2 regions of the Tardiphaga alba genome follow, and region 1 is predicted to be linked to the other one. Evidence: predicted binding sites of a transcription regulator. Region 1 holds the regulator's gene; the other holds the start of a gene.
What was found. The regulator PhoB, encoded in region 1, activates phosphate uptake and scavenging genes when phosphate is short. The targets are predictions, from matches to a motif close to TGTCATNNANCTGTCAT.
Positions count from the first base shown of each region.

Region 2: a site for PhoB is predicted at 9,039-9,055, ahead of RPMA_RS00365 (DUF2794 domain-containing protein). Genes of this name have one in related genera too.

Region 1 covers NZ_CP036498.1:599,870-615,875, forward strand. Annotated here, with positions in the region: gene pstC (phosphate ABC transporter permease subunit PstC) at 1-859, shown strand, start outside; gene pstA (phosphate ABC transporter permease PstA) at 872-1,717, shown strand; gene pstB (phosphate ABC transporter ATP-binding protein PstB) at 1,714-2,538, shown strand; gene phoU (phosphate signaling complex protein PhoU) at 2,567-3,277, shown strand; gene phoB (phosphate regulon transcriptional regulator PhoB) at 3,350-4,054, shown strand; gene RPMA_RS02860 (GcrA family cell cycle regulator) at 4,247-4,756, opposite strand; gene RPMA_RS02865 (aspartate aminotransferase family protein) at 5,203-6,414, shown strand; gene argF (ornithine carbamoyltransferase) at 6,414-7,340, shown strand; gene RPMA_RS02875 (Hsp33 family molecular chaperone) at 7,507-8,463, shown strand; gene apaG (Co2+/Mg2+ efflux protein ApaG) at 8,590-8,979, opposite strand; gene RPMA_RS02885 (OpgC domain-containing protein) at 9,218-10,483, shown strand; gene RPMA_RS02890 (SGNH/GDSL hydrolase family protein) at 10,480-11,262, shown strand; gene RPMA_RS02895 (SGNH/GDSL hydrolase family protein) at 11,264-12,202, shown strand; gene RPMA_RS02900 (O-succinylhomoserine sulfhydrylase) at 12,361-13,542, opposite strand; SAM riboswitch at 13,625-13,704, opposite strand; gene RPMA_RS02905 (2'-deoxycytidine 5'-triphosphate deaminase) at 13,812-14,918, shown strand; gene RPMA_RS02910 (Uma2 family endonuclease) at 14,908-15,543, opposite strand; gene RPMA_RS02915 (outer membrane protein) at 15,719-16,006, opposite strand, start outside.
Region 2 covers NZ_CP036498.1:69,243-85,248, reverse strand. Annotated here, with positions in the region: gene RPMA_RS00410 (NAD(P)H-dependent glycerol-3-phosphate dehydrogenase) at 1-979, shown strand, start outside; gene RPMA_RS00405 (EVE domain-containing protein) at 983-1,399, shown strand; partial or broken gene RPMA_RS00400 (class I SAM-dependent methyltransferase) at 1,366-2,066, shown strand; gene thpR (RNA 2',3'-cyclic phosphodiesterase) at 2,035-2,637, opposite strand; gene RPMA_RS00390 (arylesterase) at 2,894-3,598, opposite strand; gene RPMA_RS00385 (ABC transporter ATP-binding protein) at 3,585-4,295, shown strand; partial or broken gene RPMA_RS00380 (ABC transporter permease) at 4,300-6,866, shown strand; gene RPMA_RS00375 (Bax inhibitor-1/YccA family protein) at 7,163-7,948, shown strand; gene RPMA_RS00370 (GNAT family N-acetyltransferase) at 8,033-8,557, shown strand; gene RPMA_RS00365 (DUF2794 domain-containing protein) at 8,668-9,027, opposite strand; gene RPMA_RS00360 (DUF1223 domain-containing protein) at 9,479-10,240, opposite strand; gene acnA (aconitate hydratase AcnA) at 10,415-13,132, opposite strand; gene ccmA (heme ABC exporter ATP-binding protein CcmA) at 13,356-13,958, shown strand; gene ccmB (heme exporter protein CcmB) at 13,955-14,629, shown strand; gene RPMA_RS00340 (heme ABC transporter permease) at 14,724-15,461, shown strand; gene ccmD (heme exporter protein CcmD) at 15,461-15,640, shown strand; gene RPMA_RS00330 (DsbE family thiol:disulfide interchange protein) at 15,637-16,006, shown strand, end outside.

The DNA of each region.
Region 1 (16,006 bases):
TCTCGGCGGCATCATCCTGTCGCTGATCGCAGGTGCGTGGCCGGCGCTGAAGGAGTTCGGTTTCTCCTTCCTGTTCACGCAGCGCTGGGCGCCGTCGGCCGAACCGCCGGTGCTCGGTGCGCTCGGCCCGATCTATGGCACGCTCGTCACCTCGCTGATCGCCATGTCCATCGCCATTCCGGTCGGCATCGGCATCGCGATCTTTCTCACCGAACTGTGCCCGAACTGGCTGCGTCGCCCGATCGGCATGGCGGTTGAGCTGCTCGCCGGCATTCCCTCGATCATCTACGGCATGTGGGGCTTCTTCGTGCTCGGCCCGTTCCTGGCCAACCACTTCCAGCCGTTCCTGATCGACGTCTTCGAAGGCGTACCCGTGCTCGGCACCATCTTCGCCGGCCCGCCGTCCTATCTGTCGCTGTTCAACGCGTCGCTCATCCTCGCCATCATGGTGCTGCCCTTCATCACGGCGATCTCGGTCGACGTGTTCAAGACGGTGCCGCCGGTGCTGAAGGAAGCAGCCTATGGCGTCGGCTGCACCACCTGGGAAGTCGTCCGCAACGTCGTCATTCCCTACACCCGCGTCGGCGTGATCGGCGGCGTGATGCTGGCGCTCGGCCGTGCGCTCGGCGAGACGATGGCGGTGACATTCATCATCGGCAACTCGTTCAAGATCACCGGTTCGATCTTCGGGCCAGGCACCACGATCTCCGCGGCCATCGCTTCGGAATTCGCTGAGTCCGACGGTCTGCATCAGTCCGGCCTGATCCTGCTCGGCCTGCTGCTGTTCGTGCTCACCTTCCTGGTGCTGTCGGCCGCCCGTCTGATGCTGCTGCGCCTTGAAAAGAAGGCAGGAAAGTAAGTCATGGCAACCTTGAACCCGATTTACGTCTCGCGCCGTCGCAACGACAAGATCGTCCGCGGTCTGTGCATGGGTGCCGCCATCTTCGGTGTCACCTGGCTCGCTTTGATCCTGTTCACGTTGTTCTACAACGGCCTTGCCGGCCTCAGCGTGCAGATCTTCACCCAGAACACGCCGCCCCCCGGCTCCACCGAAGGTGGCCTGCTCAATGCCATCGTCGGTTCGGTCATCATGACGGTGATCGGCGTCGGCATCGGTGCGCCGCTTGGCCTGTTCGCCGGCACCTATCTGGCGGAATACGGCAAGCACGACAAACTCACCTCGGTGATCCGCTTCATCAACGACGTGCTGCTGTCGGCGCCTTCGATCATCATCGGCCTGTTCGTTTACGGCGCGGTGGTTGTTCCGATGGGTGGCTTCTCGGCCTTCGCCGGTTCTCTTGCGCTCGCCGTGATCGTCATCCCGGTGGTCGTCCGCACCACGGAAGACATGCTCGGCCTTGTTCCGAACCCGCTGCGTGAAGCAGCCTCGGCGCTCGGCCTGCCGCGCTCGCTGGTGATCAAGCGGATCGCCTATCGTGCGGCTCGTGCCGGTCTCATCACCGGCGTGCTGCTGGCGACCGCCCGTGTCGCCGGTGAAACGGCACCGCTGCTGTTCACCGCACTGAGCAATCAGTTCTTCAGCCTGGATCTCGGTAAGACGATGGCCAACCTCCCGGTCACCATCAACAACTTCGTCCAGAGCCCCTACGAATACTGGAAGCAGCTCGCCTGGAGCGGCGCGCTGATCATCACCCTGACCGTCCTTGCCCTGAACATTGGCGCGCGCTTGCTCGGCGCCGAGAGGAAAGCAAAATGAGTGATCTCTCTGTGTCCGCTGCCAATCCCAGCGTTTCGATGCCGCCGTCCATGATCCAGGGCGATACCCGCCCCAAGGTCAGCGTACGCGACCTGAACTTCTATTACGGCGAACACCACGCCCTGAAGAAGATCAACCTGAACCTCGCCACCAACCGCGTGACCGCCTTCATCGGTCCGTCGGGTTGCGGCAAGTCCACGCTGCTGCGGATCTTCAACCGCATGTATGACCTCTATCCGGGTCAGCGCGCGGAAGGTCAGGTCATGCTCGACAGCCAGAACATTCTGGACCCGAAGCTGGACCTCAACCTGCTGCGTGCCCGCATCGGCATGGTGTTCCAGAAGCCGACCCCGTTCCCGATGACGATCTATGAAAACATCGCCTTCGGCATCCGCCTCTACGAAAAGATTTCCAAGGCGGAGATGGACGTGCGCGTAGAGAAGGCGCTGCGTGGCGGTGCGCTCTGGAACGAGGTCAAGGACAAGCTCAACGCTTCGGGCCTGTCGCTCTCGGGCGGTCAGCAGCAGCGTCTGTGCATCGCGCGCACCATCGCGGTGCGTCCGGAAGTGATCCTGTTCGACGAACCGTGCTCGGCGCTCGATCCGATCTCGACCGCCAAGGTCGAAGAGCTGATCGACGAATTGAAGGATCAGTACACGATCGCGATCGTGACCCACAACATGCAGCAGGCTGCGCGTGTCTCCGACACCACCGCCTTCATGTATCTCGGCGAGCTGGTTGAATTCGATCAGACCAACAAGATCTTCACTTCGCCGAGCGATCGCCGCACCCAGGATTACATCACCGGCCGTTTCGGCTGACGCGACATTATCGCGAGAGGATTGAGCTATGGCTTTTGAACACACGACCAAGGCCTTCGACGACGACCTCCAGGAACTTACCCGCCTCGTCGCCGAGATGGGTGGCCTAGCCGAGCGTCAGATCGCAGAGTCCGTCGATGCCTTGATCCGCCGCGACGTCGCCCTCGGCGCACGCGTGGTGGCCACTGACGCTGAAATCGATCACCTGCAACGGGCGATCGAAGAACGCGCCGTCCTGACGATCGCCAAGCGTCAGCCGATGGCCGTCGATCTGCGCGAAATCGTTGGTGCGCTCCGCGTTGCCACCGATCTCGAACGTATCGGCGATCTCTCCAAGAATATCGGCAAGCGCGTCAATGCGCTGGACAGCGATTTCCACCCGCTGAAGCTGATCCGCGGTCTCGAACACATGACTGATCTGGTCAACACCCAGGTCAAGGCTGTGCTCGATGCCTATGCCGCCCACGACCTGCCGGCAGCGATGACGGTCTGGAAGGGCGACGAAGAGATCGACGCGATCTGCACCTCGCTGTTCCGCGAACTTTTGACCTATATGATGGAAGATCCGCGTAACATCTCGTTCTGTATCCATCTGATGTTCTGCGCCAAGAACATCGAGCGGATCGGCGATCACGCGACCAATATCGCCGAGACCGTGTTCTACATGATCGAAGGTCAGCAGATGGTCGACAAGCGCCCGAAGGGCGACATGACCAACTTCGCGACTCCGGTGAGCTAAGGCTTCTCGCGGCGAGCCGAGCTCGCCGCGACTTGCTCGCCTTTGCCGCACGACAGATAGGAAACTAGCCATATGAACGCGCGCATTCTGGTAGTGGAAGACGAGGAAGCTCTGACCACGCTGCTGCGCTACAATCTCGACGCCGAAGGTTACGACGTCGAGACGGTTGCCCGCGGCGACGATGCCGACACCCGCTTGAAAGAGCGCGTGCCGGACCTCGTGGTCCTCGACTGGATGTTGCCCGGCCTGTCCGGCATCGAACTGTGCCGTCGCCTGCGGGCCCGGCCGGAAACCAAGGCATTGCCGATCATCATGCTCACCGCCCGCGGTGAGGAAAGCGAGCGCGTTCGTGGCCTTGCGACCGGCGCTGACGATTACATCGTCAAGCCGTTCTCGGTGCCTGAGCTGCTCGCCCGCGTGAAGGGTCTCCTGCGTCGCGCGGCGCCGGAGCGTCTCGCCACCGTGCTGGCTTTCGGCGATATCGAGCTGGATCGCGACAAGCGCCGTGTGGTGCGCGCCGCCCGTCCGATCGATCTCGGCCCGACCGAATACCGGTTGCTCGAATTCTTCCTCGAGCATCCCGGCCGCGTGTTCAGCCGCGAGCAACTGCTCGACAGCGTCTGGGGCCGCGACATCTATATCGACGAGCGCACCGTTGACGTGCACATCGGTCGTCTCCGCAAGCTGCTCAATCCGGCCGGCGAACCCGACCCGATCCGCACCGTGCGCGGCGCTGGCTACGCGCTCGATGATCGCTTCGACAAGGCGGCGGAGTAAGGCGCCGCTGGCATTGTTAGACACCGTCATGGCCGGGCTTGTCCCGGCCATCTACGTCTTTGCCTTGGTCGAGGCGTGGATACCCGGCATACGCCGGGCATGACGGCGGTAAATCAGGCGTTTCTCAACGATCTAAAAACAAAAATGCCCGGCTCATCGCCGGGCATTTTTTGTTTGTGCTGTTTGCTGCAATCAGCGCACCGGCTTCGGTGCTGCGCGACGGCGGTCGCTCGCCGGCTGGTAGGCGATGCGCGAATGGTGCGCGCAATAGGGTGCGCCGGCCACGGACTTGCCGCCGCAGAAGTAGAAGTCGGCGCTGGCGGGATCGCCCACCGGCCAATGACAGGTGGCGTCGTTGAGCTCGACCAGCTGCAGGCGCTGGCTGATCGGGATGACGTTATCGACCGAGATCGGGTCCGGCTCCATCTCGACTTCGTAATTGTGCGCGAGAGCGGTATTGCCGCGGGCGATCGGGCGCGGCATCCGCACCATCTGCTGGGCGGGACGTGGCTTGCGCGGCCGCGGGGCAGCAGACGAGGGGCTCTTCGCGCGGCCCGACAGGCCCAGGCGATGGACTTTACCGATGACGGCGTTGCGGGTGACGTTACCGAGTTCCGCGGCGATCTGGCTCGCGGAAAGGCCGCCTTCCCAGAGTTTCTTCAATTGTTCGACGCGATCGTCGGTCCATGTGATTACCGTCATCGCATAATCCCTTCGTAGGCGCAGAACCAAAACGGGCCGCCGCGCTGCGATCTGAAACCTCAAAAACCTCGTGGTCAGAATCCCTTAGCGCTCACCGGGCGCGCTATCGCGTCCGGCCTTACGCCGCACTTATGGTGTCAAAGGGTCAACTGCCGCACGAGATGTCGTATCCGACAAGCGAAAAACTACAATATGGCGCGACTCACGCGCAAGAGTCGGGCGAGTCACATCCACATGCTTTGTGTCAACCAAACAAGAAAATCTGCTTTTTTGACGACCTCGTGTGACTTCAAGGCCTCAGTGCGCGGTTGACACCCTGCACAACGCCCATAGAATAATGCGCGCGTGCCGCCCGAGAAGGGCGGCACGTTTCGTTTTGAGGGTCTTTTGTCCGGTGTCGTACGGACGTCACGGACTCAAGACCACAGCTATTGATCGGAACGGTTATGACCAGCAACGCACCATCCTCGCAAATTTCTCAGGCGCATCTGCTGCCTGTCTTCGCGCGCGCGGATGTTGCCTTCGAGCGCGGTGAAGGTTCCTGGCTGATCTCGACCACCGGCGAGCGCTATCTCGATTTTACCAGCGGCGTCGCGGTGAATTCGCTCGGCCACGCGCATCCGCATATGGTCCAGGCGCTGCAAGAGCAGGCCACAAAATTGTGGCACATGTCGAACCTGTTCAAGAGCCCGGATGGCGAGCGCCTCGCTGCGCGGCTGTGCGAAAACTCGTTTGCCGACTTCGTGTTCTTCGCCAATTCCGGCGCCGAGGCGATGGAATGCGCGCTGAAGGTCACGCGCCACTATCATTTCTCCAAGGGAAACCCGGAGCGCACGCGCATCATCACGTTTGAAGGCGCGTTCCATGGCCGTACCCTCGGCACGCTGGCTGCTACCGGCGCCGCCAAGTATCTCGAAGGCTATGGCAAGCCGCTCGACGGCTTCGACCAGGTGCCGCTCGGCGATCTCGATGCGGTGAAGGCCGCTATCGGTCCGGAGACTGCTGGCATCGTGATCGAGCCGCTGCAGGGCGAAGGCGGCGTGCGCGCGGCTTCGAACGCCTTTTTCAAGGCGCTACGCGAGCTGTGCGACAAACACGGCATCCTGCTGATCTTCGACGAAGTGCAGACCGGCATGGGCCGCACCGGCACGCTGTTCGCCTATGAGCGCCTTGGCGTGACGCCGGACGTGATGTCGCTGGCCAAGGCGCTCGGCGGCGGCTTCCCGATCGGCGCGTGCCTTGTTACGGCTGCTGCTGCCGAGGGCATGGCGCCCGGCTCGCATGGCTCGACCTTTGGCGGCAATCCGCTGGCGGTGGCGGCTGCGAATTCCGTGCTCGACGTGATGCTGAAGCCCGGCTTCTTCGATCAGGTCAACAAAATGACGCTGCTGCTGAAGCAGAAGCTCGCCGGCGTGGTCGATCGCTATCCGACCGTGCTGCAGGAAGTGCGTGGCGAGGGCATGCTGATCGGCCTCAAGGCCGTCGTCCCGGCGCCGGATCTCGTCGGCGCGCTGCGCGATGCCAAGTTGCTGACAGTTGGTGCTGGTGACAACGTCGTGCGTTTCTTGCCGCCGCTGATCGTCACCGAAAGCGATATCGACGAAGCCGTGCAGCGTCTGGAACAGGCTTGCACCGTGTTTTCGAAGGGAGCGGCATAATGAGTACGCCGCGGCACTTCCTCGACCTCACGGCAGTCTCTGCCAGTGAGTTGCGCAATATTCTCGACGCAGCCGGCGCCATGAAGGCGAAGCTGAAGAGCAACGGTCTCGAAGACAATCGCCCGCTGAAGAACAAGACGCTGGCGATGATCTTCGAAAAGCCCTCGACGCGCACCCGCGTGTCGTTCGAGGTCGGCATGCGTCAGCTCGGCGGCGAAGTCGTCATGCTCACCGGCGCCGAAATGCAGCTCGGTCGCGGCGAGACGATTGCCGACACGGCGCGCGTGCTGTCGCGCTTTGTCGATATCATCATGATCCGTATCCTCAATCATGACTCGCTGATGGAGCTGGCAAACAACGCAACCGTGCCGGTCATCAACGGCCTGACGCGTTTTTCGCATCCGTGCCAGGTGATGGCCGACGTGATGACCTATGAAGAGCATCGCGGCTCGATCAAGGGACGGACGGTGGCCTGGGTCGGCGACGACAACAATGTGCTGATGTCCTGGGCGCATGCCGCAGAGCGCTTCCAGTTCAAGCTGAACATCGCGACCCCGCCGCAGCTCTCGCCGAAGAAGGCGTTCAAGGACTGGGCCAAGGGCTCGGGCGCGAACATCACCTTCTCCAACGATGCCGATGCCATGGTGAAGGGTGTCGATTGCGTCGTCACTGACACCTGGGTCTCCATGGGCGACAAGGAAGGCGAGATGCGCCACAACCTGCTGCGCCCGTATCAGGTCAACGAACGCCTGATGGGCCTCGCGCACAAGGACGCGCTGTTCATGCACTGCCTGCCCGCGCATCGCGGTGAGGAAGTCACGGACGCGGTGATCGACGGTCCGCAGTCCGTGGTGTTCGACGAGGCCGAAAACCGCCTGCATGCCCAGAAGGGTATTTTGGCCTGGTGCCTCAACGCGGTGAGGTGAGGAACTCTTTCTTCCCTCTCCCCCTGCACAGCTTCGCTGTGCTTGGGGAGAAGGAAGAGGGCTGCCGTATTTGGATCGGGTTCCTCGCCCTTCCGTTTCCGCTCCATGGTCACTAAATAGCGGCCATGACCTCATTCTCCGATCAAAATCTCCAGCCCGACACCCCATGCGCGCGCCATCCTCCGTTCCGGTCGATGACGCCGTGTTGCCGTTCGACGTTGCGCCGCTCGATCTGCGCGGTCGGCTGACGCGGCTGGGGCCGGCGCTCGACGAACTGCTTTCCAAGCACGATTACCCGACGCCGGTGGCAAAGCTGCTGGGCGAGGCGATCGTGCTGACCACTCTGCTTGGCTCGGCGCTCAAGTTTGACGGCCGTTTCATCCTGCAGACCCAGACCGATGGTCCGGTGTCGCTGATGATCGTCGATTTCCGTGCGCCCGATCGCATGCGCGCCTATGCGCGCTTCGATGCCGAGCGCCTGAAGGACGGCCTTTCAACGGCAGAGCTGCTGGGCAAGGGCCATCTTGCGATGACGGTCGATCAAGGGCCGGATATGAGCCGCTATCAGGGCATGGTCGCGCTGGACGGCGGTACGCTGGAAGATGCTGCCCACGAATATTTCCTGCGCTCCGAGCAGATTCCGACCAAGGTGCGCCTTGCCGTCGGCGAGGAGTGGCGCGGCGGCGAAGGCGGTCCGACCCATGGCTGGCGCGGCGGCGGCATGCTGCTGCAATTCCTGCCCAAGGCATCCGACCGTGCGCAGCGCGACATGCATGCCGGCGACGTACCCGAGGGCGCCGATATCGACGTGGTGCCCGAGGATGACGCCTGGGTCGAAGGTCAGTCGCTGATCTCGACGGTGGAGGATGTCGAACTGATCGATCCCGATCTGTCTGGCGAGCGGCTGCTGTTCCGCCTTTTCCATGAGCGCGGTGTTCGCGTCTTCGCGCCCACGCCGCTGCAGGCGAAATGCTCGTGCTCGCGCGAAGCGGTGTCCGGCATGCTGAAGGGGTTCGATCCCCAGGATCGCGCGGATATGGTGGAGAACGGCAAGGTCGTGGTGACCTGCGAGTTCTGCTCGTCGGTCTATGAGTTCACGCCGCAAGAAGCGGGCGTCGAATAAAGCGCTGATCTCACAGCCGTCATTGCGAGGAGCGTAGCGACGAAGCAATCCAGTTCTTGGCCCTGGATTGCTTCGCCCAAACGAACTGCGCTGCAATTCGTCAGGGCTTGCAATGACGGAGTTAAACTAGTTCAGCACCCGCCTGGTCGGTCCATCCAGCGAAAACAGCGGCACATCGATCTCGAACCGTTCGCCCTGGTCGGTCACCATCTGATAGGTGCCCTCCATGAAGCCTGATGGTGTCGGCAGCGGCACACCCGACGTGTATTCGAAGCGCTCGCCAGGCCCGAGCACGGGCTGCTCGCCTACGACGCCTTCGCCGCGCACTTCCTGCGTCTTTCCCGATGCATCGGTGATGACCCAGTGCCGCGTTTTCAGCTGCACGGTTTCCTTGCCCGCATTGGTGATGACGATCGTATAGGACCAGAAGAACTGCTGCTTCTCTGCCGAGGAACGGTCCGGCATGAAGTTGGGCTCGACGGTCACTTCGATCTGTCGGGTTACGGCGCGGTACATGGGATCATCACTCGGGGACGCTGGACCGGCAACATAACGAAAAACGAGGGAGCGGCAAAATACCGTTGTTATGCAAAATCGGCATCCCGGTTTGAACACAGTTCGTGCCTATCGCGTTCCCGGTTGTTAGCCTGCCGCGGCGGATCGCCTCACAAAAATCGCCTCGCCATGAATTGACTTGCGACGGTGCGGCGAAGCGGTTCTTTCTCCTCAGTCCATACTCGTTTTGCGGTGTTGAATGACCTCTGTTGCCGATCCGATTGCCGGACCCGCACATGCCGATGCGCCCCATGCGTCGTCTGGCGCAGCTTCACGCGCAGAGCCGCCGCCGAAGGTCACTGCCGTCAACGAACGCGAATTGCGCCTCGATCTGTTCCGCGGCCTCGCGCTATGGCTGATCTTTATCGATCACCTGCCGCAGAACCTGCTGACCTGGGCAACCATCCGCAATTACGGCTTCAGCGACGCCACCGAGATCTTCATCTTCATCTCCGGCTACACCGCAGCTTTCGTCTATGGCCGCGCGATGCAGGAGCAGGGAACCGTAGTCGCCAGTGCGCGTATCTTCAAGCGCGTCTGGCAGATCTATGTGGCGCATGTATTCCTGTTCACGATCTTCCTCGCGGAAATTTCCTACGTCGCCACGCGATTCCAGAACCCGCTCTATACGGAAGAAATGGGCATCCTCGACTTCCTCAAGGAGCCCGACGTCACCATCGTGCAGGCGCTGCTGTTGCGTTTCCGCCCGGTCAATATGGACGTGCTGCCGCTCTATATCGTGCTGATGCTGTTCCTGCCCTTGATCCTGTGGCTGATGCGGCGGCGCGCCGATCTCACTTTGGGCCTCTCGGTGCTGCTTTATGCTCTTACCTGGGAATTCGACTGGCATCTCACCGCCTATCCGAACGGATCCTGGGCATTCAATCCGTTCGCCTGGCAGCTGCTGTTCGTGTTCGGGGCGTGGTGCGCGCTGGGCGGCGCCGTCAGAATGACGCGCATCCTGAATTCGCCCATTACGCTTTGGCTTTGCGTTGCCTATCTGTTGGGGGCGTTCTGGGTGACGCTGACCTGGCACATCCCGCAGATCCATCATCTGCTGCCAAAGCTGCTGGAGCAGTGGATGTATCCGATCAACAAGCCCGATCTGGATGTGCTGCGTTTTGCTCACTTCCTGGCGCTGGCGGCCCTTACGGTCCGGTTCCTGCCGAAGGACTGGCCGGCGCTGAAGTCGGTCTGGCTGCGACCAATGGTGCTTTGCGGCCAGCATTCACTTGAGATTTTCTGCATAGGCGTGTTTCTGGCTTTTGCAGGTCAGTTTTTCCTGGGCGAGATCGCGGGCGGTGCCATCATGCACGGCCTGGTCAGCCTGATCGGGATCCTCATCATGTCCACCGCTGCGTGGGTATTCTCCTGGTACAAGCGCGTCACCGCGAAAGGCGGAGCGCGCGCCAAAAAGGTGCCTGAGAAGACAGGCGATGCCGATCTTGCAGGAGGGGGAGCATGATCACCTTGCTGCACCGCGTGCCGCTGCGACACGCGCTTTTGCTGGCCGTTCTGATGGCCAGCCCCGCGCAGGCCGATCCGGCCAAGCAATCCTGCGACGTCCCCGCCTATCTTCTGACCAGTGAAAGCTCGCTGCCGAAGGTGAAAGCAGCCGTGAAGCCGGACGGTAAGCTCAATGTTCTGGTCGTTGGCAGCCGCTCCTCGGTCATTGGCCTATCCGACCACTCCGCGGCCTATCCCACCCGCCTGCAGACCTATCTCAGCGAACGACTGCCGGGCGTGACCGTGGATGTCGCACTGGAACTGCAGGTGAAGAAGACCGCCGAGGAGATGGCGCCGACGCTCGGCAAGCTGGTTGAAGATCGCAAACCCGATCTTGTGATTTGGCAAACCGGAACCGTCGATGCCATGCGCCAGGTGGATGGCGACGACTTCCGCAACGCATTGGATGACGGCGTTGCTGCCATGCAAAAGGCCGGAACTGACGTCATTTTAATGAACTTGCAGTATAGTCCGCGCACGGAGTCCATGATTTCGGGCTCGGCCTACCTAGATAACATGCGTGTGGTGGCGCAGCAGCACGACGCTCCGCTGTTCGATCGCTTCGCCATCATGCGGCAGTGGAATGAAAATGGTGATTTCGACCTGTTCAGCCCCGCCCCCGGCACCGCCGGAATGGAGCTCGCAAAACGGGTGCACGACTGTCTCGGTCGCGCGCTATCGGCCTTCGTGATCGAAACGGCGCACATCAAGACAGCGGATTTGAGGATTCAGCGTTAAAATGAGTTTCGAAGCTACCTTGTCTCGCGTCCTTGTCGCCGCCGCACTTGCCGTCACGACTCCCGCATTCACCTCAATGGCGCATGCAGAGGATTCCCAGGCTGGCGCACAAGGACAGAGCCAGGCACCAAGCGATGGCCCACAGCGCGGCGTCGCCGGCAAGGCGATCGACAGGGTCAAGGAAGCTGCCAAGACAGCCACGGACATTCTGAGCCGCGTGCCTTGCCGCACGCCCAAGGGCGGCACCAAGGCGATGGGCACGCTGCCGCATGTGGCCAGCAAGCTCGCGGCGCGGCAGCCCGTGGTGATCGTCGCCTTCGGGTCGTCATCGACCCAGGGCCATGGCTCGACGTCCCCCGAATTCAACTATCCCAACCGCCTGGCTGCGCAATTGCGCCGAGCCTATCCCGGCGCCGATATCACCGTCCTCAATCGCGGCAAGGGCGGCGAGGATGCGCCCGAGATGATGGCGCGGCTGCAGGCGGAAGTGATCAATTCGAAGCCCGACCTCGTGATCTGGCAGCTCGGCACCAATGCGGTGCTGCGAAATCTCGATCCTGCTGAAACCGGCAAGATGATCGAAGACGGTGTCGGCCGCATTCAGGCTGCGAGCTCCGACGTGGTGCTGGTCGATCCGCAATATTCGCCGGCGACCGTGGAGAAGCCGGAAGGCACCAGCAAGATGCTGGCGCTCATGCACAAGGTGGCCGCGCTGCACAAGGTCGGCATCTTTCCGCGCTTCGAGGTGATGAAGGAATGGCACGAAGGCCAGCAGATGGCGTTCAGCTCATTCGTGATCGCCGATGGCCTGCATATGAACGACTGGGGCTATGCCTGCTTCGCGCAGCTGCTCGGCGACAACATCATCAAGTCGGTGGGCGCCATCAAGATGGGCACCAACGAGCCGGCCGTGCAACAGGCGCAGCAGCGGCCGCTGTAGGTTAACTACGCCACGCACTCCATCATCGTCATCCTGAGGTGCTCGCGCGATAGCGCGAGCCTCGAAGGATGCGGCGACGAGCTCGCGGCCCATCCTTCGAGGCGTGCGCTAGCGCGCACGCACCTCAGGATGACGGTGTAGCTTATTGCCGGTCCGCTTTAAGCCTTCGCCAGCGCCGCTTCGAGATCCTCGATCAGGTCGTCGCGATGCTCCAGGCCCGCCGAGAAGCGGATGAAGCCCTCCGTGATGCCGAGCTCGAGGCGTGCTTCCAGCGGCAGACGCTGATGCGTCGTCGTCGCTGGATGCGTGACGAGGCTCTTCGCGTCGCCAAGATTGTTCGAGATGCGCGCGACCTTGAGTTCGTTGAGCACGCGGAAGGCTGCTTCCTTGCCGCCCTTGACCTCAAAGCCGATCAGCGTCGAACCCGCACGCATCTGCTTCTTCACCGTCGCCGCTTGCGGATGATCTTCGCGGCCGGGATAGATCAGCCGCGACACCTTGGGATGCTGTGCCAGCACATCGGCGATGGCCGCTGCGCTCTGCGTCTGCCGCTCGACGCGCACCGCCAGCGTTTCCAGTCCTTTCACCAGCGTCCACGCATTGAACGGCGAGATAGAAGGCCCGGTCTGGCGCAGATAGTTGTGAATGTGCTCGTCGATGAAGTCCTTCGACGACAGAATGATGCCGCCAAGACAGCGACCCTGGCCGTCGATATGCTTGGTGGCGGAATAGACGACGACGTCGGCACCGAGCGCCAGCGGGCTCTGCCAGATCGGTGTCGCGAACACATTGTCGACGATCAGCCGCGCGCCGCCGGCATGGGCGATCTCCGCGATCGCGCCGATGTCGAGCACGTCGAGCGTCGGATTGGTCGGGCTTTCCAGGAATAGCGACTTGGTGTTCGGCTTCATCGCCTTCTGCCACTGGTCGAGATCGAGGCCATCGACCAGCGTGAATTCGATGCCATAGCGCGGCAGCAGTTCTTCGATGACGTAACGGCAGGAGCCGAACAGCGCCTTTGCGGCGACGACATGGTCGCCCTGACGCAGCGGCGCGAGAATGGCGGTGGTGACGGCGGCCATGCCGGTGGCGGTGGAGCGTGCAGCTTCGGCGCCTTCGAGGTCGATCATGCGGTTCTCGAACATCGACGTGTTCGGGTTCGAGAAGCGGGAATAGATGAAGCCGGGATCTTCGCCCTTGAACCGCGCCTCGCAGGCTTCGGCAGTCTCATAGATGAAGCCCTGGGTCAGGAAGAGGGCTTCGGACGTCTCGTTGAATTGCGAGCGCAGCGCGCTGGAATGAACGAGGCGGGTTTCGGGACGGTAAGACTTGGCAGACATGTGACCTCCAACGTGACCGCTCAAAACGGGCACAAAAAACCGGCCTGGACGGACGTCCTCAGGCCGGGATCGCATGCTGGAAGGACATGTGTCCCCGGCCTGTTTAGCGACTTATTTTACGTGGCTGCAAGCCGGCCGGCTCAAATCACCACGGGATAGGACTTTTCCTATTCCCGCTTGCGCTTGCCGTCAAGGCGCGCTTGAGATAGCCGGTAAAGTTACGGTTTTTCAGGGCATTGCCCCTGGATGACGATTGAAGGACCAGACCAGTGACGTTCACCCTCGCCCCCGATGCCGATGGAATTCTGCCCGACAGCATGATCGAGGCGATGGCCGAGGCCGGCCTGATCCTGCCCGAATATGATTTCGTCGAAAGCCAGATCCAGCCGGCCAGCCTCGACCTGCGCCTCGGCCCCATCGCCTATCGCGTCCGCGCCAGCTTCCTGCCCGGCCCGAATGTCACCGTCGCCGAGCGCATCGACGAATTGAAGCTGCACGAGATCGATCTCTCCGAAGGCGCGGTGCTGGAGACCAACTGCGTCTACATTGTGCCGCTGCTGGAAAGCCTCGCGCTGCCGCCGAACATCTTCGCCGCCGCGAATCCGAAGAGCTCCACCGGACGTCTCGACGTCTTCACCCGCGTGATCGCCGACGGCACCCGTCGGTTCGATGTGATCGGCGCGGGCTATCATGGCCCGCTCTATGCCGAGATCAGCCCGAAGACATTCCCGGTGCTGCTGCGCGAAGGCTCGCGCCTGTCGCAGGTCCGCTTTCGCGTCGGCGATGCCGTGCTCGACACCGAGGCGCTGGAGGACCTGCATGCGCAGGATCCGCTGGTCGATATCGACGATGCCGACCTGACCAACGGGCTTGCTGTCTCGGTCGATCTGTCCGGCGAGAATGCGTCGGGCTTCGTCGGCTATCGCGCCAAGCGCCACACCGGCGTGGTCGATGTCGATCGCCGCGGCGGTTATGCGGTGGAGGATTTCTGGGAGCCGATCCATGCGCGCGCCGATCGCACGCTGATCCTCGATCCCGGCGAGTTCTACATTCTCGCTTCCAAGGAAGCCGTGCAGGTGCCGCCGGACTACGCCGCCGAAATGGTGCCGTTCGATCCGCTGGTCGGCGAATTCCGCGTCCATTATGCCGGCTTCTTCGATCCTGGCTTCGGCCATGACGGCGCCGGCGGCAAGGGCTCGCGCGCCGTGCTGGAAGTGCGCTCGCGCGAAGTGCCGTTCATCCTCGAACACGGCCAGATCGTCGGCCGCCTCGTCTATGAACGCATGCTGGATCGCCCGGATTCACTCTACGGCCAGCGCATCGGCTCGAATTATCAGGGGCAGAACCTGAAGCTGTCGAAGCACTTCAAGGTTTAGAGCGAACTTGGGACTTTAGCGGCGTGCGGTCATAGAGATCGCCGACGCGGCATCGGAAATTGAGCTTCGGGATCACGATTTCGGCGTCGGGCCCTGTCAGCACGTCCGATGTCCAGCCATCGTCCGTGCGCAATTCCACCTGAACCGCCATATGATCCTGCGTAATGACGAGCAAGGCGACGCAAGCCGCATGCGAGCGGTACAACTCGCATTTCACATCGATCCATTCGCGTCCGGTACCAGGGACACCAATCTGATCCGAAGACGACACGACTTCAGCCAATAAATAAGCTGCATCGAAATAGCGCTGCTCAAGCTCGTATTCCGTATCGATGACGGCCACGTCGGGCTCGGGCTCGTAAACCCTGCCATCGAGTATAAAGCTCTTGAAGCCAGATCGCTGGGTTGCCATGAGCGGCAGACCTTGCCGGTCAAAGCTATCGTCCAGCAACCGCGCAAGATTTTCTGCAATCCGATTGTGAACGAGTCTTGGAGGCGACATCATGACCGGGACGCCCGCCAACAATTCCCACCGCTCATGATCCGGGCGATATTTTTGGAAGTCACGGAATTCCTCCGCGGACATCTGCCGGCTCGTCCGGCCTTGCATGACGGCAATACCCATCACCACTTCCCTTCGCTTCCCCATCATACAACAATCGGCGAGGTTGCGAAAGCAGGTTCCCGTGAGAGAAAACTCCTGACAAAAAAGGCCCGCACGAGTGTGTGCGGGCCAGGTTTTCTGGAGCAGAAATTCGCAGCGCCGGCCTTGAGGTCGACGCTGCTGGTCAAACTACTAATTAGTAGCCGCCGCCCATGCCGCCCAGATTGAAGCGGTAGTTCAGGCCGACCTTGACGGTGTGGGTATCGTTCTTGGACGACACGCCAGCCAGCGGGGCCGGGGCGGTGAAGGTGGTGGTGCCGAAGTCGTAGTACTGGTACTCGACCTTGCCCGACCAGTTCTGGGTGAACAGGTATTCGAGACCGGCGCCGACGGTGTAGCCGTTCGACTTGGTGGTGGTGCCGAACGAGGCGTCGGTTGCCGGAGCGCTCACGAGCAGGGTCTCGCTGACGTCCTGATAGGCCCA
Region 2 (16,006 bases), 530 kb from region 1:
GAGCGCGTTTCAGTCGGTCGCCGTGATCGGAGCCGGAGCCTATGGCACCGCGCTCGCCGATGTCGCAGCACGTGCCGGGCGCGAGGTCGTGCTCTATGCGCGCTCACCGGCGGCGGCCGAGATGATGCAGACCTCACGCAGCAATCCGCGGCTGCCGAGTGCAGGCATCGATGATGCCGTGTTCGTCACGTCGGATCTCGCGCTCGCCGCGCGGGCCGATATCATCCTGCTCGCCGTGCCGTCGCAGCAATTGCGCGAGGCGCTGACGGCCGTCGCGCCGCTGCTGACGGCAGGCAAGCCAGTGGTCGCCTGTGCCAAGGGTATCGAACAGGGCTCGCATAAATTCATGACCGAGGTGATCGCCGAGGTCGCGCCGGATGTGCTGCCGGCGATTCTGTCGGGTCCGAATTTTGCCGATGATGTCGCGGCCGGTTTGCCGACCGCGGTGACGCTCGCCTGCGCCGACGAGGACGTCGCGATCAAGCTCGTGCAGGCATTGGGATCGGCGACGTTCCGGCCCTATCACTCCACGGATGTGCGCGGCGTCGAGATCGGCGGCGCCGCGAAGAATGTGCTGGCGATTGCCGCCGGCATCGTTGTGGGCCGCGAACTCGGCGCGTCGGCGCTGGCAGCACTGACCACGCGGGGCTTCAGCGAACTATTGCGCCTTGGCGTGGCCTGCGGCGCGCGGGCCGAGACGATCTCGGGTCTCTCCGGCCTTGGCGATCTCATTCTCAGCTGCTCCAGCGCGCAATCGCGAAACTTTTCGCTCGGCGTCGCGCTCGGCCGCGGCGACCCGCCGCCGGCGGGCAAGCTGGCAGAAGGCGCCTTCACCGCGCCGGTGCTGATCGAGCTGGCCGAAGCCAGCAATATCGATATGCCTGTCGCGAAAGCGGTGGCGATGATTCTCGGCGGCAGTTTGAGCGTCGATCAGGTGATCGAAGGCTTGCTGACGCGGCCGTTCAAGGCGGAAGGTTAGACGATGCAATACTGGCTGATCAAATCGGAGCCCGACGCCTGGTCGTGGGACGAGCAGAAAGCGGCGGGTGCCAAGGGCACCGAATGGACCGGCATCCGCAACCACACCGCCAAGCTGAACATGATGAAGATGAAGAAAGGCGACCGCGCCTTCTTCTATCATTCCAATATCGGCAAGGAGATCGTGGGGATCGCCGAGATCGTGAAGGAGCATCATCCCGATCCCACGGCCGAGCCGGGAACGCCGTGGGTCTGCGTCGACGTCAAGGCCGTGCAGGATCTGCCGCGCCCGGTGTCGCTGGCGGCGATCAAGGCCGAGCCGAAACTGGCTGATGTCGCGATCATCAAACAGTCCCGCCTGTCGGTGCCGCCGATCACCGCCGAGGAATGGAAGCTGCTCTGCAAGATGGGCGGACTGTGAGCGCGGGCATCAAGCCTGCGATCATCGATCCCGTTGGATTCATCCGCGCGAATACGCGCCTGCTGCCGGTGCCGCTGGTGCCGGAGATCTCGCTGCATGTGGCTGACGAAGCCGTGCCGCTATGGAGCAAGACCGAGGAAGAGCTCGGCGAAGCCGGCCTGCCGCCGCCGTTCTGGGCGTTCGCCTGGGCCGGTGGGCAGGCGCTGGCGCGGTTCGTGCTCGATCACCGGGAACATGTCGCCGGGCGCGCCGTACTCGATCTCGCATCGGGATCGGGACTGGTCGCGATTGCCGCGATGAAGGCCGGCGCGAACAGCGTCATCGGTTATGACATCGATGGCTTCGCGCGCGCCGCGATTGCCATCAATGCGGATGATAACGGCGTGGTCGTCGAGGCGCGGGGGATGATCTGCTCTGCGAGGCCGCTGCACCCGATGCGCAGACGATCCTCGCCGGTGATATTTTCTACGAACGCGATACGGCGGAACGTGCCTACGCGTTTCTGTCCCGGCACGCCGCACGCGGCGTCACCGTGCTGATCGGCGATCCCGGCCGCAGCTATCTGCCGAAAGACCGGTTGCGAAAGCTGGCCGAATACCAGGTGCCGGTGACGCGCGATCTCGAAGATGCCGAGATCAAGAATACCGCGGTGTGGACGCTGGCATGAGCGTATGCCGCGGGGGCTGCGTGCGATCGATATCGGCCGCGCACAGCGCGTAGGAATCCTCCACCAGATAAGGGCCGCCGCCGGTCGAAGCGCGTGACGAGAACAGCACGAATTCCGACGCTCTGAAGGTCTTGCTGGGGAAATATCCGCGCACCGAGAGATAGTCGGCGACATCGCGGCAGGACGCATCGCGCAGGCGCGCCAGCGTCACATGCGGCGTGAATTTGCGGCTCTCTGGCCCCACGCCGCAGCGGCGCACGAGCCGTTCCAGTTCGGCTTGCAATTCGAGCAGCGGCCTGCTCGGCTCCACCGATGCCACGATGGCGCGGGGCTTGTTGCCACCGAAGCTGGAGAGACCGCGGATAGTCACGTCGAACGGCTTGCGTTCGACGCGTGACATCAGCTGAGCGATCTCATTGGCGGAGATGCCGTCGATGTCGCCGATGAAGCGAAGCGTGACGTGATAATTTTCGGGATCGATCCAGCGCGCGCCTGGCAGGCCACCACGCAAATTGGCCAATGTCTGGCCGATATCGGCTGGTATCTCCAGTCCGGCGAATAGACGCGGCATAGGCAGCTCCTTTTTGTCGGGGCGCGATTTTCGCCGAAGGGTGCTGCGTATCCATGTGCTGACGCACGGACGCACCGCTCGGCGAAAATCATGCCCGAACAAACGAGCCGGTGAGTCGAGGAAGACCGACGAATCACCGATGTCTATTTTGTACCCGAGTTATGTGACTCTGCGAAGCAACGCGTGTCATCGCAGCGTCAGGTTCCGGATAACTCGACAGCGTCCTGCGAGGCATGATCGCTAGCGCGGCAATTGCTTAGTTCTTCGGCGCAAGCGTTGCCACGAAAGTTTCCACCGTCGGCAAGATCTTGTTCACCACGATGTCAACGCCATCAGCCGTCGGGTGCATGCCGTCGGGCAGGTTCAGTGCGGTGTTGCCGGCAACGCCATCGAGGAAGAACGGATACAGGGGAATGTCGAACTGCTTGGCGAGATCCGGATAGATCGCGTTGAACTTGTCCGCATAGTCCTTGCCGTAATTCGGCGGTGCCAGCATGCCGCAAAGGAGGACCTTGATGCCGCGCGCCTGCAGCCGCTTGACGATCTCGGTGAGCGCCTCACGCGGTATCTTCGGATCGACGCCGCGCAGCGCGTCATTGGCGCCAAGCTCGACGATCACGCCCTGGGTGCCGTCGGGAACGGACCAGTCGAGCCGGCCAAGACCGCCCGAGGTGGTATCGCCGGAGACCCCGGCATTAGTGATGTCGACCGCCACGCCCTTATCCGTCAGGGCCTTTTGCAGCCGGACCGGGAAGGCCGCCGTGGCCGGCAAGCCATAGCCGGCGCTGAGGGAATCGCCGAGCACGACGAGTTTCACCGGCTTGGCGGGAGCCTGTGCGTGAGCAGCCCCCTGCGGCAATGTGACGAGCCATCCGGCCATCAGCAGGCACGCAAACGTGCGCAGCCACCCCTCGACCGCCGCAAATGAAGTGCCATATGACACCGACATGGACACGCGCATCGACACCTCATCCTCGGCCGGCACTGCGCCGGACACCATTTCCATCTCGAACATCAACCTGTCGCTCGGCACGGGTGCCGCGCGCGTGCATATCCTCAAGGATATCAGCTTGCGCGTCGGCTCGGGCGAAGCGATCGGTCTGATCGGCCCGTCGGGCTCCGGTAAATCCACGCTATTGATGGTGATGGCGGGGCTGGAACGGCCTGACTCGGGTCAGGTGGTGGTCAATGGCACCGCTTTCAATGATCTCGACGAGGACGGATTGGCGCGCTTCCGCGGTCGCCATGTCGGCATCGTGTTCCAGTCCTTCCATTTGATTCCGACCATGACGGCGCTGGAGAACGTGGCCGTCCCGCTGGAGCTCGCCGGCCATCCCGATCCCAATGGCCGGGCGGCAAAAGAGCTCGAAGCGGTCGGGCTCGGGGCGCGCTTGCATCACTATCCGCGGCAATTGTCGGGAGGCGAGCAGCAGCGCGTGGCGCTGGCGCGTGCTCTGGCGCCCGATCCCGCCATCCTCGTGGCCGACGAGCCGACCGGCAATCTCGACGAGACCACCGGCAGCCAGATCGTCGATCTCCTATTCGCGCAGCATGCGGAGCGCGGCATGACGCTGGTGCTGGTGACGCATGACAACGCATTGGCAGAGCGTTGCGATCGCGTGGTGCGCCTGCGCTCCGGCCATATCGAAGCGGCCTGATCGCATGAGCGCTATTGTCGATCACGCCCCGACACGCGGCTTGTCGCTGGCCTTTCGCTATGCCCTGCGCGAGATGCGCAGCGGGTTGCGCGGGTTTTACGTGTTCATCGCCTGCATCGCTCTGGGCGTGTTGGCGATCGCCGGCGTCGGCTCGGTCGCTGCCAGTCTCAGTGACGGTCTTGCGCGCGAGGGGCGGACACTACTCGGCGGCGACGTCGCGTTCTCACTGATGCAACGCGAGGCCAAGCCGGAGGAACTGGCGTTCCTGCGCACGCGCGGGCAGGTCTCGGTGGCGGCCACCTTGCGCGGCATGGTGCGCGCGGCCGATGGCAATCTCGCTCTGGTGGAGCTGAAGGCCGTCGATGCCGCATACCCGCTGCTCGGCAAGCCGAAATTGATTCCCGACATGCCGATCAGCGACCTGCTGGCGGAGCGCGATGGCGCCTATGGGGCTGCCACCGACACGACATTGCTGGCGCGCCTCGGGCTCAAGCTCGGTGACCGTGTTACGGTTGGGAGCGCGACGTTCCAGATTCGCAGCGTGATCGATGCCGAGCCCGACAAGCTCGCCGGCGGCGTCGGCTTTGCGCCGCGTTTCCTGGTCAGCGAGGATTCGCTGCGCGCCACAGCATTGCTGCAGCCCGGCAGCCTGGTGCGCTGGATCTATCGCGTCAAACTGCCGGAAGCCGACAACAGCGATCGTGCCGCCAAGGCCTTCACCGACGCCACGCGCAAGGAATTGCCGCAGGCCGGTTGGGAAATCCGCTCGCGCGACAATGCCTCGCCGCAACTTGAGCGCAACATCACCCGCTTCTCCCAGTTCCTGACGCTGGTCGGCCTTGCCGCGCTGCTGGTCGGCGGTGTCGGTGTCGCCAATGCTGTGAGGAGCCATATCGATCGTCGCCGTGAGGTGATCGCTGCGCTGAAGGCACTGGGGGCGACCGGGCGCGACGTGTTCGCGATGTATCTCACCCAGGTGATGGTGCTGGCCGGCATCGGTTCGGTGATCGGCCTTGTGCTCGGCGCAGCACTGCCTTTCGCCATTGTCGGCGTATTCGGCAAGATCCTGCCGCTGCCGGTGGTGGCGGCGCTGCATCCGGGGAACTCGCGCTGTCGCTGCTCTATGGCCTGCTCACGGCCCTTGCGTTCGGCCTGTGGCCGCTGGCGCGGGTGCATGACGTGCCGGTCGCCGCACTGTTCCGCGATGCCGCGCATACCGAAGCGCGCCGGCCGCAGACACGCTACCTCGCCACGATGGCCGTGGTCATTGCGGTGCTGATCGCTGTGGTGATCGGGCTCGCTTATGACAAGCGCGTCGCTGCGGTGTTCGTGGTGTCGTGGGTGGTGGTGTTCGCATTGCTGCGCGGGATCGCCGGCGCGATGATGACCTTTGCGCGAAAACTGCCGAGGCCGGGCCTGACCATGTTGCGGCTGGCGATCGCCAATATCCACCGGCCCGTCGCGCTGACGCCGTCGGTGGTGATGTCGCTGGGGCTCGGCCTCACGGTGCTGGTGACCATCACCCAGATAGACGGCAATCTGCGGCGACAATTCATGGCGTCGCTGCCGGAAAGGGCGCCGTCGTTCTATTTCATCGATATCCCCTCCACCGATGCCGATCGTTTCAGTGCGTTTCTGAAAGAGAAAAAACCGCAGGCAACGATCGAGGATGTGCCGATGCTGCGCGGGCGAATCGTTGCGGCGCGGGGCGTCAAGGCGGAGGATCTCAAGCCCGCGACCGATGCCGAATGGGTGCTGCAGAGCGACCGCGGCCTCAGTTATACCGACGAAATCCCGCACGGGTCGAAAGTGGTCGAGGGCGAATGGTGGAAACCGGGCTATAGCGGCCCGCCGCTGGTGTCGTTCGAGAAGAAGCTTGCCGACGGGCTCGGTCTCAAACTCGGCGACGACGTCGTGGTGAATGTGCTCGGCCGCGACATCACGGCGAAGATCGGCAGCATGCGCACGGTCGACTGGCAGAGCCTCGGCATCAATTTCGTGCTGGTGTTCTCGCCCAACACCTTCCGCGGCGCGCCGCATACGCATATCGCCACGCTGACGGAACATGACGTCGATCCGTCCCGGGACGGCGCCCTGGTCAAGGCTGTGGCGGACGCGTTCCCGATGATCACCACGGTCCGCGTGCGCGAGGCGCTGGATACGGTGGGCACGGTGGTGACCAATCTCGTGCTCGCGATTCGCGGTGCCAGCGCGGTGACGCTGCTGTCGGCGATCCTGGTTCTGGGCGGCGCATTGGCCGCCGGCCATCGCCACCGCGTTTATGACGCCGTCATACTGAAGACCCTCGGCGCCACGCGGGCGAGGCTGCTGGGCGCCTATGCGCTGGAATATCTGATGATCGGGCTTGCCACGGCGGTGTTTGGTGTCATCGCTGGGTCTGTTGCGGCGTGGCTGATCGTCACTCGGCTGATGACGCTGAGTTTCGTCTGGCAGATCGGCAGCGCCGCCGGTGTCGTGCTGGCCGCGCTTATTGTCACAGTGGGACTGGGGCTTCTTGGTACGCTGGTAGCCCTGAATCAGAAGCCTGCCACCGTATTGCGGAATTTGTGACCCGTTTTGACACGGAGCTGTCGTTGCGCGGGCTGATTCGTGCAAAATGACGAAGAAATCGGCAAGCCTTTCCCGCGGGAATGTTTACCGGTTTCCTTTGTGACGGCATCGGAGCGACATTCCGCCACGCGTGGAAGCTTGCAGTGAATGTGTTAGTTTACCACATACCCTTTGGGTCAGGCCTTCAGTGTTTGTGTCGAGATATTCATCCCGTACAGCGCTGAATCTGGGATATAATTCGGACCAGCGACGCACACCCTTTGCGGGCGCCTGGACAACTTATCGAGGTTTCGACCATGTCGGATCTAGACCGTAACTACGCCTCTCCGTTCGGCCGTGCCGGCGCGCGTGACACCGCTGCCGTGGACGCCGGCCTGCGCTCCTACATGCTGCGCATCTACAACTACATGACCATCGGTCTGGCCATCACCGGCTTCGCTGCTCTGGGCGTGTATATGGGCGCCGTCACCGACGCCTCGAATGCCGTGGCGCGGGTCGGTTCGACCCATCTGTCGGCGTTCGGCTATTACATGTTCGCCAGCCCGTTGAAGTGGGTCTTCATCGCCGCCCCGCTGGTGATGGTGTTCGCCATTTCGTTCGGCATCAACCGCCTGAAGCCGGCGACGGCCCAGATGCTGTTCTGGGTGTTCGCGGCGCTGATGGGCGTCTCGCTGTCGTCGATCTTCCTGGTCTACACGCACACCTCGATCGTGCGCGTGTTCTTCATCACCGCGGCCTCGTTCGGTGCACTGAGCCTTTACGGCTACACCACCAAGCGTGACATGACGGGCATGGGCTCGTTCCTGATGATGGGCCTGTTCGGCATCATCATCGCGAGCATCGTGAACATCTTCGTCGCCTCGTCGATGCTTCAGTTCATCGTCTCGGTGGTCGGCGTGCTGATCTTCGCAGGCCTCACCGCCTACGATACCCAGCGCCTGAAGAACGACTACATCTACGGCTACGCCTCTCAGGGCGGTGACATCGCAGAACGTGCGGCCATCACCGGCGCACTGTCGCTCTACCTGAACTTCATCAACCTGTTCACGCTGCTGCTGCAGCTGCTCGGACAGAAAGAGTAAGTTCGGCGCATCGCCAGACAAGATCGAAGCCCCGGCCAAAAGCCGGGGCTTTTCTTTTGCGCGAGCCGCTTTTACGGTTCCCGTATGCCCGAGATCGACATTCGTGCGGCGACGCCCGCAGACCTGCCCGCCATCACTGCCATCTATGAAGAAGCGGTCCTGCATGGCACCGCGACGTTCGAACTCGACCCGCCGGATCTCGCCGAAATGACCCGGCGCTATGAGGCGCTGTCCGGTGGCGGCTTCCCCTATTTCGTGGCCGTCGATGGCGATCAGGTGCTGGGCTATGCCTATGCCGGCCCGCATCGGCCGCGGGTGGCCTATCGATTTACCGTCGAGGATTCGATCTATCTAGCACCAGCGGCGCAGCGCCGTGGCGTCGGCGGCAGGTTGCTCGCGGCGCTGATCCTGGCCTGTGAGGCGAAGGGTTTTCGGCAGATGGTGGCGGTGATCGGCGACAGCGCCAATGCCGGATCCGTCGCCGTTCATCGCAATGCCGGCTTCCAGATGATCGGCACGCATCCGGATGTGGGCTTCAAATTCGGCCGCTGGCTCGACACCATCTCGATGCAGCGGGCGCTGGGAGATGGCGCGACGACGGTGCCTTAGCGCCTGTTCGTAGCCTGGATGGAGCGCAGCGTAATCCGGGATTCAGAGCCTCAATTGAAACGCCGGTCCCCGGATTGCGCTGCGCTCCATCCGGGCTACAGGCGCAGACCTCACACCACTGCCAGCTTCCGGTCGATCACCAGCAGCACGCGATCGAGTTCGTGGCCGCGGCGGAGGATCATGCCAGTGGCCGAGATCACGCTATACATGCCTTGCTTGCGGGCCAGCCGCGGATCCTTCTCGATCCGGTAAAGCGGCACTTCCGACGCCCGGCGAAACACCGAGAACACCGCGCGATCGCGCAGGAAGTCGATGGCGTAATCGCGCCATTCGCCGTCCGAGACCATACGTCCGTAGAGATTGAGGATACGGCTGAGTTCAAGCCGATTGAAGCTGACGACAGGCGCCGGGGCCGCGCCCGTCGCCGCGCGATTCTCGCTGGGGTCATTGTCTCCCGGAATCACATGCATGCGGCGCCTCCTGTCACATCACTTACATGATTGCGCCGTCCGCCATTCGCCGCAAGACCCGATTGAAACGTCTCAGTGGTAGAAAATTCCCGTCACAGGAACGTCAGTCGAATCTTATTGCTGCCCGAATTTGGCCCATCGGACGCCGTTGTAAGTTGCGACAAGAGGATACTGCGTCGGGTCCGGTTCTTCCGGTCTCGGATTCCTCAGCCCCCAGCCCCCGCGGTCGTTGGGATCGGACCCTGCGCAGAGACTAGATTAATCCCCACTGGGCCAACGCAAGTTGGTCCTTTTCTTTTTGGGGGATGCCTCCAGCTGCGGAACGCGTAGGCGATTGTCTTCTCCGTCATGCCCGGCGCACGCCGGGTATCCACGCTTTGACCAGAGCAAAGACGTGGATGGCCGGGATCAACCCGGCCATGACGAATGATAGGGCTAACTCTTGTTGTAACTACTGCAGCGACGCGATCGCTGCGCCGCGCATCGCGCCCGGCTTGTCGCGGGTGCCGTCCTGCACATAGACGACAGCCGTATCGACGCCGTCGCGCGAGACGTTCTCGAGCGGCAAAGTCCATTGCGCCGCGCTGCCGTTCCAGTCGCCGACCTTCAGCCAGTTACGCACGACATTGTAGTAAGTGAGCTGCTTGCCGCGATTCTCGCCGCGACCAACGGTGATAGGCACTGCTTTCGATACCGAGCAGATCCACACTTCGCCATGTGCCGTACCCGGCGCGTGGCTGGATGCCGCGACGGAAACATGCACATGCTTACCGGAAACCGACACCGAGACCGGGACCGACATCACGGGGCCGCGCTTGGTATCGCTGATCGCATCTTCAATGCGGCCGACATCGCTGCCGATCACCTGTGTCGCGCCATTGATCACGGCCTGCGGCGTGTAAACGTCACGATCGCCGCGCACCTGGGAGTAGGCTTTCTGGCGCGCACTAAAGCGCGAGTCGGCCAGCGTGTCCTTCCAGCCGAGATAGTCCCAATAATCGACGGGCATGCTGAGTGCGATAACCGACGGATCCTTGGCGAGATCACCGATGATCTTGTCCGCAGGTGGGCAAGATGAACAACCTTGCGATGTGAACAGTTCGACCACTGCGCGTGGCTGCGCCAGTGCGGATTGACAAAAGGCAATATGACCGAAGGCGACGGCGATGCCGAGAGCCCCAGTCCATCGCGATGTGTCACGGAGAGATTTCATTAAGACTTGCCGCGCTCGAAGTTGGACACATGACAGGTGGACACCTGTATGTGCCGCTCGATGGGGGGCGTAAAACGCACATGCCTGGAACTAAGAAGGCGGCTCTTCTTAAGCCGCCTTCCAATCACCTGCCACTCACTTCGAGGTGAGGCACGACGTCACAGTTGTCGCGGGTTATGCCGCCAGCTGGCGCAGCACGTAATGGAGAATGCCACCGTTACGATAGTATTCCAGCTCATCCAGCGTATCGATGCGGCAAAGCAGTGTTTCCTTATGGATTTTGCCGTCGGCCATCGTGATTTCCGCCACCATCTGCTGGCGGGGCTTGATCTCGCCGGTCAGGCCACGAATCGTCACCTGCTCGCTACCCGTGAGGCCGAGCTTCTTCCACGATGAACCATTCTCGAAGGTCAGCGGCAGCACGCCCATGCCGACCAGATTGGAGCGGTGGATACGCTCGAAGCTCTCGGTGATGACTGCGCGAACGCCGAGCAGACGCGTGCCCTTCGCGGCCCAGTCGCGCGATGAGCCATTGCCGTATTCGGCACCGCCAAAGATCACCAACGGCACCTGCTCGGCCTGATACTTCATCGCGGCATCGAAGATCGACATCGCTTCACCGTCTGGATAGTGCTTGGTCATGCCGCCTTCCGGCACGTTGCCATCGGCGCCCTGCATCATGAAGTTCTTGATGCGGATATTGGCGAAGGTGCCGCGCATCATCACTTCATGATTACCGCGGCGCGTGCCGTATTGATTGAAGTCGGCCGGGCGCACCTGATGCTCGGACAGATACTTGCCGGCGGGCGAGGTGAGTTTGATCGAGCCGGCCGGCGAGATGTGGTCAGTGGTGATCTTGTCGCCGAACAGCGCCAGGATACGCGCGCTGACGATGTCGGTGGTCGGCTCCGGCTCCTTCTTCATGCCTTCGAAGTAGGGCGGGTTCTGCACATAAGTGGAGCCCATGTTCCACTTATAGGTCTCGCTCTCGACCGTCTTGATCTTCTTCCAGTTGGCGTCGCCTTCGAAGACATTGGCATACTTCTTCTTGAAGATCGTCGAGGTGACGTACTTCTTGATGATCGCGTTGACTTCCTGCGAAGTCGGCCAGATGTCCTTGAGGAAAACGGGTTTGCCATCCTTCCCTTCGCCGATCGGCTCCACCGCGAGATTCTTGGTCACCGTGCCGGCGAGGGCATGGGCGACGACCAGCGGCGGCGAGGCGAGGTAGTTCGCCTGCACGTCCGGCGAAACGCGGCCTTCGAAATTGCGGTTGCCCGAGAGTACTGCGGCAGCGACGATGCCGTTATCGTTGATCGTCTTCGAAATCTCTTCCGGCAGCGGGCCGGAATTGCCGATGCAGGTGGTGCAGCCGAAGCCGACGAGATTGAAGCCGACCTTGTCGAGATCGAGCTGCAGGCCGGAATCGGCGAGATAGCCCGCGACGACCTGCGAGCCCGGCGCCAGTGAAGTTTTCACCCACGGCTTGGCTTTCAAGCCCTTGGCGACAGCGTTGCGGGCGAGCAGGCCGGCAGCGACGAGCACGCTCGGATTCGAGGTGTTGGTGCAGGAAGTGATGGCGGCGATGACGACGTCACCATGGCCGAGATCGAAATTCTTGCCTGCGACCGGGAAACGCTCGGCGGCGTTGGGCTTCTTGTATTCATTGGCAAGCGCGTTGGCGAAGCCATCCGCAATGGCCGGCAAAGCGACGCGTCCTTCCGGGCGCTTCGGACCAGCCATCGATGGCACGACATCACCGAGATCGAGCTTCAGCGTTTCGGTGAACACCGGATCCGGCGACTTGGCGGTGCGATAAAGTCCCTGCGCCTTGGAATAGGCCTCGACCAGTGCAACGCGCGCAGCCTTGCGGCCCGATGTCTTGAGATAATCGAGGGTGGCGGCATCGACGGGGAAGAAGCCGCAGGTGGCGCCGTATTCGGGCGCCATATTGCCGATCGTCGCCTTGTCGGCAACCGACATGGCATCGAGACCGGGGCCGTAGAATTCCACGAATTTGCCGACCACGCCCTGCTTGCGCAGCATCTGGGTGACGGTGAGCACGAGGTCGGTGGCGGTGACGCCTTCCTTGAGCGCGCCGGACAGCTTGAAGCCGACCACATCGGGCAGCAGCATCGATTGTGGTTGGCCGAGCATCGCGGCTTCCGCCTCGATGCCGCCGACGCCCCAGCCGAGCACGGCGAGACCATTGACCATGGTGGTGTGCGAGTCGGTGCCGACCAGCGTGTCGGGATAGGCGACCTCGAACGTGCCGGTCTTTCGACCGACCTTCATCTTCTGCTTCTTGGTCCAGACGGTTTGGGACAGATATTCGAGATTGACCTGATGGCAGATGCCGGTGCCGGGCGGCACGACGGAGAAGTTGGAGAAGGCGCTCTGGCCCCACTTCAGAAACTCGTAGCGTTCCTTGTTCTGCTTGTACTCTTCAGCGACGTTCTTGCCGAAGGCCTTGTTGTCACCGAAGAAGTTGACGATCACGCTGTGGTCGATGACGAGATCGACCGGGACCAGCGGGTTGATCTTCTTCGGGTCGCCCTTCAGCGCCTGCATCGCGTTGCGCATGGCGGCGAGATCGACCACCGCGGGGACGCCTGTGAAGTCTTGCATCAGAACGCGGGCGGGGCGGAATGCGATTTCATGCTCGAGCTTGCGCTTCCTGGCCCATTTCGAGAAGGCGAGGATGTCAGCCTTCTTGACCGTGCGGTCGTCTTCGTTGCGCAGCAAGTTCTCGAGCAGGATCTTCATCGAATAGGGCAGCTTCGAGATGCCGGTCAGGCCGTTCTTCTCGGCCTGGGGCAGGCTGTAATAGACATAGGTCTTGGTGCCCACCTTGAGGGTCTTGCGGCACTTGAAACTGTCGAGTGAGGTCATGAGAGAGGGTCCCAATCCAGTTGAAACACCCCGAGCAGGGTGTTGAACACCATCGGTGGAGAAGACCGTTCGGTTGCCGCGCCGATTGTGTGCTGCATCAATTCCCGGCTTATAGAATCTTTCTAGACTTGCTGCCACACCGACAATCGTTTTGCAGCCCTGCGAAATGATGCAACAACGCGTGACTTCTGAACCAAATCAGTAGGCTATGGACATAGTGACGATGCGGCTTGCCGGCCAGGGATTGCGATGCATACGTGCGGGCCGTGAGGTGTTTGCGGGACTCGATTTCGAGGCGAGCGCGGGCGAGGCGGTGGCTGTGGTTGGCGCCAATGGCGCCGGCAAGACATCGCTGCTGCGGCTGATCGCCGGGCTGATCGCGCCGGCGGGCGGCACGATCGCGCTGGAGGGCGGTGACGCCGAGCTGAGTGTGGCCGAGCAGGCCCATTATCTCGGCCATCGCGATGCCCTGAAGCCCGCACTGACCGTGACGGAAAACCTTGGTTTCTGGGCGGAGTTCCTCGGCGGCGTGGCCACCGCGCCGGCCGCGGCGCTGGAAGCCGTCGGTCTCGGCCATGCCATCCATCTGCCGGCCGGTTTCCTCTCCGCCGGCCAGCGCCGACGGCTGTCGATCGCCCGGCTGCTGACCGTCAAGCGTCCGATCTGGCTGCTGGACGAGCCGACCTCGGCATTGGACATGGGCAGCCAGAAGGTGTTTGCCGGGTTGATGACCGCGCATCTGGCTGATGGCGGCCTGATCATGGCGGCGACGCATACGCCTCTCGGGATCGCGGCGCGGGAGTTGCGGATCGGGGGCGTGGCGTGAGCGCTCTCGGTTCTTTGATCCGCCGTGATATTCGCATCGCGCTCCGCGTGGGCGGTGGCGCGCTGATCGGCGTGCTGTTCTTCCTCACCGTCGTGGTGCTGATGCCGTTTGCCATCGGCCCCGATCTCAACCTGCTGGCCCGGCTCGGCCCCGCCATCCTCTGGCTCGGAGCCCTGCTGGCCAGTCTCCTGACGCTCGATCGCCTGTTCATGGCCGATCACGATGACGGTTCGCTGGACCTCATCCTGATGAGCCGCACGCCGCTGGAGCTCACCTGCGCCGCCAAGGCGCTCGCCCATTGGCTGGCGGCCGGCGTGCCACTGGTGGTGGCGACGCCGGTGCTGGGCCTGTTGCTGAATCTCGATGGCTCGGCCACCGCGGCCGTGGCGCTGACGCTGCTGGTCGGCACCCCCGCGCTCACTTTCACGGGCATGATCGGTGCGGCACTCGCCGTGACGCTGCAGCGCGGCGGGCTGTTGCTGGCGGTGCTGGTGCTGCCGCTGTCGATCCCGGTGCTGATTTTCGGCGTCGCGGCGTCGAATGCGGCCATCGTCGAGCAGGGGACGATGTCATTTTCGACACCGTTCTCGATTCTCTGTGCGATTTCGCTGGCAAGCCTGGTGATCGGACCATTTGCCGCTGCCGCAAGCCTGCGTCATGGCATGGATTGACCTCGATCAATCCATGGCAACGAAAAATGAATGAGAATAAGTTGCATTGACCGCGGACTTGTTTGCTATTTTGGCCGCGCCAAGTGGAAGTGCCATGACGCTGACTGAACTCGCCAATCCGACCCGGTTCCTGTCCCTCGCAACGCGCGTTTTGCCGTGGTTGGCGATGCTCACCGCCGTGCTGCTGGTATTCGGCCTGTATCAGGCTGCGCTGGCGCCTGATGACTATCAGCAAGGCGCCACGGTCAAGATCATGTTCATCCATGTGCCCAATGCCTGGCTCGCGATGTTCGTCTGGGGTGTCATGAGCGTGGCCTCGCTGGGCACGCTGGTCTGGCGCCATCCGCTCGCCGATGTCGCGGCCAAGGCCGCCGCGCCGATCGGAGCAGCTTTCACCTTTCTCGCCCTCGTCACCGGCTCGCTATGGGGCCGTCCGATGTGGGGCACCTATTGGGAATGGGACGCCCGGCTCACGTCGGTGCTGATCCTGTTCCTGATGTATCTCGGCCTGATCGCGCTGTGGCGCGCCGTCGAAGATCCGTCGCGCGCCGCGCGGGCTGCAGCCGTGCTGACGCTGGTTGGCGCCATCAATATCCCGATCATCAAGTTCTCGGTGGACTGGTGGAACACGCTGCATCAGCCGGCCTCGGTGATCCGCATGGCGGGCTCGGCGCTCGACAAGTCCTTTCTCACGCCGCTGCTGATCATGGCGGTGGCGTTCTCGCTGCTGTTCATCACGCTGCATCTTGCGGCCATGCGTAACGAAATCCTGCGTCGCCGCCTGCGGTCGCTGCAGATGCTGCAAGCCTCGAAGCCGGTGGCGCTGCCATGATGTCGCTCGGTCCCTACGCCTCCTTCATCATCACGTCCTATGTGCTGGTTGCGGCCGTCGTTCTGCTTCTCATCGTCTGGATCGCCATCGATCACCGCCGCGTCCGCGCTCGCCTGCATGCGCTGGAGCAAGCAGGCGTGGGGCGCCGCTCCGGCCGCGGTGCCACGGATCTGAAATGAGCGACGTGACGACCACAGCTCCGAAGCGCCGTTGGGTGCTGGCTCTGCCGCTGGTGATCTTCGCCGCGCTGGCCGCCTTGTTCTGGTTTCGCCTCGGCGCCGATCCGCAGCGCTTGCCGTCGGCATTGATCGGACGCCAGGCGCCGCAGACCGTCTTGCCCGCGCTGCAGGGACTGAATGAAAAGGGCGTGGCGATTCCCGGTCTCGATCCCGTAGCTTTCATGGGCAAGGTCAGCGTCGTCAATGTGTGGGCGTCGTGGTGCGTGCCCTGTCACGACGAGGCACCGATCCTCACCGAGCTCGGCAAGGATACACGGCTGCAACTGGTCGGAATCAACTACAAGGACAATGCCGATAACGCCCGCC